2 regions of the Bordetella bronchialis genome follow, and region 1 is predicted to be linked to the other one. Evidence: predicted binding sites of a transcription regulator. Region 1 holds the regulator's gene; the other holds the start of a gene.

Region 1 (3,978 bases):
CGACGAGGCCGAAATCCGCGGCCACCGCCGCACCTATATCGGGTCGATGCCGGGCAAGATCCTGCAGAACATGAGCAAGGTCGGCGTTCGCAACCCGCTGTTCCTGCTGGACGAAATCGACAAGCTGGGCATGGATTTCCGCGGCGACCCTTCGTCGGCGCTGCTGGAAGTGCTGGATCCGGAACAGAACCACACCTTCCAGGACCATTACGTCGAGGTGGATTTCGACCTGTCGGATGTGATGTTCGTGGCGACGAGCAACACGCTGAACATCCCGCCGGCCCTGCTGGACCGGATGGAAGTCATCCGCTTGTCCGGCTACACCGAGGACGAGAAAGTCCACATCGCCAGCGATCACCTGATCCCCAAGCTGTTGAAGAACAACGGCTTGAAGGAAACGGAGCTGACCATCGACGAATCGGCGCTTCGGGATATCGTGCGGTATTACACGCGCGAAGCCGGGGTGCGCGCCCTGGAACGCGAGGTCGGCAAGATCTGCCGCAAGGTGGTCAAGCAACTGCTGACGGAGCGCGACGCCAAGGACAAGGCCGACGCCAATGGCCAGGCCAAGCCCATCGCTGTCACATCGGAGAACCTGAACGACTACCTGGGCGTGCGCCGGTACAACTTTGGCATGGCGGAAAAGGAAAACCAGGTAGGCCAGGTAACCGGCCTGGCCTGGACGGAGGTGGGCGGCGATCTGCTGACCATCGAAGTCGCCGATATGCCGGGCAAGGGAGCCATTCAGCGTACGGGTTCCCTGGGCGATGTGATGAAGGAATCGGTCGAGGCGGCCCGGACAGTAGTGCGTTCGCGCGCTCGTCGCCTGGGGTTTGCCGACAGTGTTTTCGAAAAGCGCGACATGCACGTGCACGTGCCGGAAGGCGCGACGCCCAAGGACGGCCCGTCCGCCGGTATCGCGATCACTACCGCCATGGTGTCGGCGCTGTCGGGCATCCCGGTGCGCGCGGATGTCGCGATGACGGGCGAAATCACCTTGCGTGGCGAAGTCCTGGCCATCGGCGGGCTGAAGGAAAAACTGCTGGCGGCACACCGGGGTGGCATCAAGACCGTGCTGATCCCCGAGGAAAACGTCAAGGATTTGGCCGAGATCCCCGACAACGTCAAAAACCAGCTCGAGGTCGTACCGGTGCGCTGGATAGACAAAGTGCTGGAGCGGGCCCTGGAGCGCATGCCGGACCCGATATCGGAAGACGAGGCCAAGGACAAGCCCTTGGTGACCCCGTCGCCGGCAGCGGCGTCGGAGGCCACGGATCCCGTGACCAAGCACTGATGGTTGCCGTGATGGATTGTTCGGCCCCGAGGCGACGACGGTAAGGACAACCGGCCTGGCAGGCAGACGAAAAATGGGCCTGGACGCGTAAGCGGCCAGGCCCTTTTCTTTTGCTTTTAGTGCAGGGCTTGTGTGCGGATAAGCCCGACCGCGATCCCTTCCAGCGCGAATTCCTGCCCGGGCTGGACGATGATGGGCTCGAACTCGGGATTCTCGGGCAGCAGTTCGATTCGACCGCCCTGGCGATGCAGCCGCTTGACCGTAACGTCTTCGTCGATGCGGGCGACAACGATCTGGCCTTCGCGCGCCTCGCTCGCCTTCTTGACGGCCAGGAGGTCGCCGTCGAGTATGCCGACGTCGCGCATGCTCATGCCGCGCACCTTCAGTAGATAGTCCGGCCGCTGCGCGAACAAGGCCGGATCCACGCCTACGTCGCGTTCGACATGTTCGGCCGCTAGGATGGGGCTGCCGGCGGCGACGCGTCCCACCAAGGGGAGCATGAGTTGCGCCAGCGATGGCAAGGGGAGCATGGCTTGGCTGGCTTCCGGCCGCGTTTCCTTGAGGCGGATGCCGCGGGAGGCGCCGGCGGTCAGCTCGATCGCGCCTTTGCGCGCGAGCGCTTTCAGGTGGTCTTCCGCGGCGTTGGGCGAACGGAAACCCAGCGCCTGGGCGATTTCGGCGCGGGTAGGGGGGAAGCCCGTGCTTGCCACCGCTTGGCGTATGAGATCCAGGATTTGCTGTTGGCGGTCGGTAAGTTTGCTGGCCATTGCGCGTTCCGGTTGCCCTGTATGGATATACAGCTACGCATTTTGGGGGACGCAGCTTCAAAACGCAAGGGGGGACCGCCATCTGCAGGCAAATAAGCCAAGCCGGGAAATGAACGAACCACCCGGTGAACGCGCAACCAAGCGGTGAAGGAACAGTCAGGTAGTGAAGGACAGTCAGGTAGTGAAGGAACAGCCGGGCGGTGAGAAGGACCAGGCCGGAAACCAAGCGGGGCCCTTGCGGGCCCCGGCTTCATATCGGTATCGTCGGTATCGCGGTTGGCGCTCAGCCTTTCAGTACGGCGGCGATGCTCTTGGCGACAACGTCGATGTTCTGGCTATTCAGTGCCGCAACGCAGATGCGTCCGCTGGACACGGCGTAGATACCATGTTCTTCACGCAGGCGATCCACCTGGGCCGACGTGAGGCCCGAGTAAGAGAACATGCCGCGCTGGTCGAGGACGAAGCTGAAATCCTGCTGCGCGCCGTTTTCCTTGATTTTTTCCACCAGTTGGCGGCGCACCAGGCGTATGCGGTCACGCATGCCGGCGAGCTCCTGTTCCCACAAGGCGAACAGATCCGGCGTGTTCAGCACCGTGGAGACGACGGTGCCGCCATGGGTCGGCGGGTTCGAGTAGTTGGTGCGGATCACACGCTTGAGCTGGCTGAGCACGCGCTGCGCCTCGTCCTTGCTGCCGGCGATGACCGTCAGCGCGCCGACGCGTTCGCCGTACAGCGAGAACGACTTGGAAAAAGACGAGCTGATGAAGACCGTCATGTCCATGTCGGCGAACAGCCGCACCACGGCGGCATCTTCATGCAGCCCGGCGCCGAAGCCCTGGTACGCGATGTCGAGGAAGGGAACGAGGTCGCGTTCCTTGACGACATTGGCAATGCGCTGCCACTGCTCGGGAGTCGGGTCCACGCCGGTGGGGTTGTGGCAGCAGGCATGAAGAACGACGATGCTGCCGGCCGGCATGGATTTCAGTCCGGCCAGCATGCCTTCGATGTTCAGGCCGTGCGTGGCGGCGTCGTAGTAGGGATAGGTTTCCACCTGGAAGCCGGCGCGCTCGAACAGCGCGCGGTGGTTTTCCCAGCTGGGGTCGCTGATATAGGTCTTGGCCTGCGGCAGCAGTTGACGCAGGAAGTCGGCGCCGATCTTCAGCGCGCCCGTACCGCCCAGCGCCTGGGCGGTCAGTACGCGGCCGGCGGCCGATAGCGGAGAATCCGCGCCCAGCAGCAGCGCCTGGGCGCCCTTGTTGTAGCCGGCGATGCCTTCGATGGGCAGGTAGCCCCGGGCGGCCGCGGCTTCGATGCGGGCGACTTCAGCCTTGCGCACCGCCTGCAGCAGCGGAATCCGACCGTTGTCGTCGTAATACACCCCCACGCCCAGATTGACCTTGCCCGGCCGGGTATCGGCGTTGAACTGCTCATTCAGCCCGAGGATGGGGTCGCGCGGGGCCAACTCGACGTTTTGGAAAAGGGTGCTCATCGGATCGCAAAAAAGGGTAGGTGGACGCAGCCGTGCATGCGGCGGATAATGGGGGGTTTACCCTGAGACAGTCTAGCATGAGCGAACCTGGATTCGTCGAATTTCCGGACAGCCCTTTTCAGCTCTTCCAGCCCTATCCGCCGGCGGGAGACCAGCCCGGCGCAATCACCGCGCTGACGGATGGCGTGCGCGACGGTCTGATGTACCAGACCTTGCTGGGCGTGACGGGCTCGGGCAAGACGTACACCATGGCGAACGTGATCGCGCGGCTCGGACGGCCCGCGCTGGTACTGGCGCCCAACAAAACCCTGGCCGCGCAGCTGTATGCCGAAATGCGGGAGTTCTTTCCGAAGAACGCCGTGGAGTATTTCGTCTCCTACTACGATTATTATCAGCCCGAAGCGTACGTGCCGACGCGCGATCTGTTT
Region 2 (3,978 bases), 2.7 Mb from region 1:
CGCGGACATCGACGGCATCGGCACCTCGCGCCTGGCGGTGCAAGGCGGAAAGCCGCTGGGCGGCGGGGAATTCCGCTTCAGCGAAGACTTCCACGAGATCGCCACCTTCCTGGCGCTGGGCGCCATCACCGGTGGCGACATCGCGGTCAAGAACAGCGCGCCGGAACAGTTTCCGCTGATCGACCGCACCTTCGCCAAGTTCGGCGTAGAGGTCCTGCATCGCGACGGCTGGTCGCGTGCGGTCAAGGACGGGCCCTTGCGCGTGCGGCGCCCCTTCACGCAAAACATCCTGACCAAGGTGGAAGCCGCGCCCTGGCCCTATCTGCCGGTGGACCTGCTGCCTATCTTCATCGCGCTGGGCGTGCAGGCCGAAGGCAGCGCGATGTTCTGGAACAAGGTGTATGACGGCGCGATGGGCTGGTCGGTGGAATTGTCCAAGTTCGGCGCCCATGTATTCCTGTCGGATCCGCACCGCCTGATCACATTCGGCGGCCTGGCCCTGAGCCCGGCCCGGGTCGAAAGCCCCTACATCATCCGCGTCGCCATCGCGTTGCTGATGGTGGCGGCCAGCATAAAGGGCCGATCGGAAATCATGAACGCGCTGCCGATCCGCCGCGCGCACCCCAACTTCGTGGAGAACCTGCGGTCGGTGGGCGCGCGCGTCGAATGGACCAGCGGCGAATGACCGCCACGCCGGCCGGCTATCCGGCCGCCGGGGTCAACCCGGGAAGGGCATGTCCCGGGCGGGTTTCGCCGGACTCCCCGGATCAACCCTGGAAGGGCATGTTGTCGGTATCGCCGAACTTCAAGTGCGCCATGCCGCTGTAGTCGTGCTCATTGGAGTTGGCGGCGACGCTGGACTGCCCGGCGCTGCTTTCCTTCTGCGGGGTGAAGGGCTGGTTGTCCATGTCGCCGTTGCCGGTCTGGCCGGCGGCACGGGCGGCATGGTATTCCTGCATGACCTGGTCACGCGTCATGGTGCTGTATTGCTTGCCGTAGACGCCTTGGAACGGCGTGGTCTGCGCCTGGGCGGTGCCGATCGCGGCGGCGGAAAGGATAAGGGCGGAAACGATGGTGGCGGCTTTCATGGCGGATCTCCTCGCTGTTGGGTCGGGACGAGCCCCGCGCGCGCCACATCCGGCGCCACCGAGCCCATCCGTATGGCGAGGATTCTGCGCTGCCGCATCCTCCGGATAAACCCTTGGTCGCGAGAATCAATTTTTCAAAAAAATGGGTAATCGGGCGACATGACAGACAAGGGCTGCCGTCCCGTGCTGATTCGCGCGCGGCCAGGACGGCGGCACGCAGCGGAAGGCGCTCGGCACCGGACCACACGCGGCCCTCCGCGCGCGTGGCGGAGGCGCCTGACCGCCGCGCACAATACTGGATAAACATCCAGTATTATTACCCCATGGAACTGTTGACCAAGCTCGAGATCCTGGCGGACGCGGCCAAATACGACGCCTCTTGCGCCAGTAGCGGCGCACCGAAGCGGGATTCGCGCGGCCGCGAGGGCCTGGGCGCCAGCACGGGCGCCGGCATCTGCCACAGCTTCACGCCGGATGGGCGCTGCGTCTCCCTGCTGAAGATCCTGCTGACGAATTTCTGCCAGTACGACTGCCAGTATTGCGTGAACCGGCGTTCCAGCAATGTCCCGCGCGCGCGTTTTTCGCCGCGCGAGGTCATCGACCTGACGCTGGACTTCTACCGCCGCAACTACATCGATGGGCTGTTCCTGAGTTCCGGCATCATCCGCAGCGCCGACTACACGATGGAACAGCTGGTCCAGGTGGCGCGCACCCTGCGCGAAGAACACCAATTCCGCGGCTATATCCACCTGAAGACCATTCCCGACGCCGATGCGCGCCTGATCGCGCAGGCGGGCCAGTATGCGGATCGTCTCAGCGTCAACATCGAATTGCCCACGGACGGCGCCCTTCGGCGGCTGGCGCCGGAAAAGAACGCGCACACCATCAAGCGCGCCATGGGGTCCATCCGCCTGGCCCAGGAAGAAGCGCGGGAAGAGGCGCGCGGCGCCAGGCGGCCGCCGCGCCATGCGCCCGCGGGCCAGAGCACCCAGATGATCGTCGGCGCCGACGACGCCGATGACCGCACCATCCTGCGAACCGCGCAAACGCTTTATGGCTCGTACAAGCTGAAGCGCGTGTATTACTCGGCCTTCAGCCCCATCCCCGACAGTCCGTCCGGCCTGCCCGCCGCCGCGCCACCCTTGCTGCGCGAACACCGCCTGTACCAGGCGGATTTTCTTCTGCGCGGCTACGGTTTCCAGGCCGACGAATTGTTCGCGGCGGCCGGCGACCTGCCGCTGGATATCGATCCCAAGCTGGCCTGGGCGCTATCGCATCGCGAGTCGTTTCCCGTGGACTTGAACCGGGCGCCGCAGGACCTGATCGCGCGGGTGCCCGGCATCGGGATGCGGAATGCCAAGCGCCTGGCGGAGCTGCGCCGCCTGCGCGCCATCCGCTACCAGGACCTGATCCGCCTGCGCTGCGCCATGGACAAGATCAAACCCTTTATCGTCGTGCAGGACTACCGGCCCGGTCTCGCCGAACCGCCGTCCGAACAGCTGCGCCAATCGCTGTCACGCGCGCCGCGGCAATTGGCCTTGCTATGAATGGCACGGACCATCCGACACTGGTGGTCAGCAAGGGCTACGACGGCTGGCGCGAACAGGCCTTGCGCGCGCTGGCCGCCGGCTGGCCGCCGGAGACACTGACCTGGGCGGAACACGCCACCGCGCAGGACGCCACGGCGGAACAAATGGCGCTGGACTATATGCCAAGCTCCGCGCCCGGCGGGGGCCCCGCCGCGACGAAGCTCGCGGAACCGGGGCCCGATAAGTCCCGGCCAGGCGCGGATGACCCGGTGCGCCCCCGTGCCGACGCCAGCGGCGACGCGTCGGTGCGCATCTCGCGGACCCTGGCCGCCTTGCTTCAGGACGCGGCGCTGTATCGTTCGCCGCAGCGCTGGGCCTTCCTGTACCGCGTGCTGTGGCGCTGGCGGCAGGGCGATCGCAGCGTGGAATCCGCCGCGGACGAAGACGGCGCGCGCCTGCATGCCATGGTGAAGGCGGTACGGCGCGCCAAGCACGACATGATCGCCTATGTGCGCTTTCACCGGCGCCCGGCGGATGCCGTGCCGGAATACATGGCATGGTACGAACCGGAACACGACGTCCTGGCCTATGCGGCGGATCACTTCGCGGCGCGCATGGGGGCGTCCTCGTGGCTGATCGGCACGCCGCGCGGCGCGGCCCTGTGGGACGGCCGCACGCTGCGGCTGTCCGATGCGCCGGCCGATGCGGCATCGATACGCGCCGCCGCCGCGGGCGACCAGGCCGAGCCGCTGTGGCTGGCCTATTACAAAAGCATCTTCAATCCGGCGCGGCTGAATGAAAACGCCCTGCAGCGGCAGATGCCGGTGCGCTTCTGGAAGGGGCTACCCGAAGGCCCGCTCATCCCGGGCATGATCGCCGCCGCGCGCAACGGCGCGCGCCGCGTGGCCCAGGCCGATGCGGTCGGCGCCATGGATGGCCGGCGGATCGCCGTCGATGCCCGGCAGGCGCAACCGCGGCGGACCGCGCCGTCCTCCCTGGACGCATGCCGCCGCTGCGAGCTCTGGCGCCATGCCACCCAGGCCGTTCCCGGGCAGGGCCCGGCGACGGCGCGGGTGATGCTGGTGGGCGAACAACCGGGCGACCAGGAAGACCTGGCGGGCCGCGTCTTCGTGGGGCCCGCGGGCCAGGTCCTGGACGAGGCCCTCGTCCGCGCCGGCGTGCCGCGCGACGCGGTCTTCCTGACCAATGCCGTCAAGCACTTCAAGTGGCTGCCCCGCGGCAAGCGGCGGCTGCACAAGACCCCGGCGCAGCAGGAAGTCGAGGCCTGCGCGCATTGGCTGGACGAGGAACTCGCCCGCGTGCGGCCCGCGGTCATCGTCACATTGGGCGCCACGGCCCTG

Evidence for each region. The regulator LexA, encoded in region 1, represses DNA repair genes until DNA is damaged. The targets are predictions, from matches to a motif close to ACTGTATNNNNATACAGT.
Region 2: BAU06_RS03980 (putative DNA modification/repair radical SAM protein) is a predicted target of LexA. The motif match lies at 1,383-1,400, and genes of this name have one in related genera.

The regions. Positions count from the first base shown of each region.
Region 1 is NZ_CP016170.1:3,656,365-3,660,342, reverse strand. Features, by position in the region: gene lon (endopeptidase La) at 1-1,294, shown strand, start outside; gene lexA (transcriptional repressor LexA) at 1,411-2,061, opposite strand; gene BAU06_RS16120 (amino acid aminotransferase) at 2,345-3,550, opposite strand; gene uvrB (excinuclease ABC subunit UvrB) at 3,628-3,978, shown strand, end outside.
Region 2 is NZ_CP016170.1:907,782-911,759, reverse strand. Features, by position in the region: gene BAU06_RS03990 (UDP-N-acetylglucosamine 1-carboxyvinyltransferase) at 1-685, shown strand, start outside; gene BAU06_RS03985 (DUF4148 domain-containing protein) at 768-1,088, opposite strand; gene BAU06_RS03980 (putative DNA modification/repair radical SAM protein) at 1,412-2,635, shown strand; gene BAU06_RS03975 (UdgX family uracil-DNA binding protein) at 2,632-3,978, shown strand, end outside.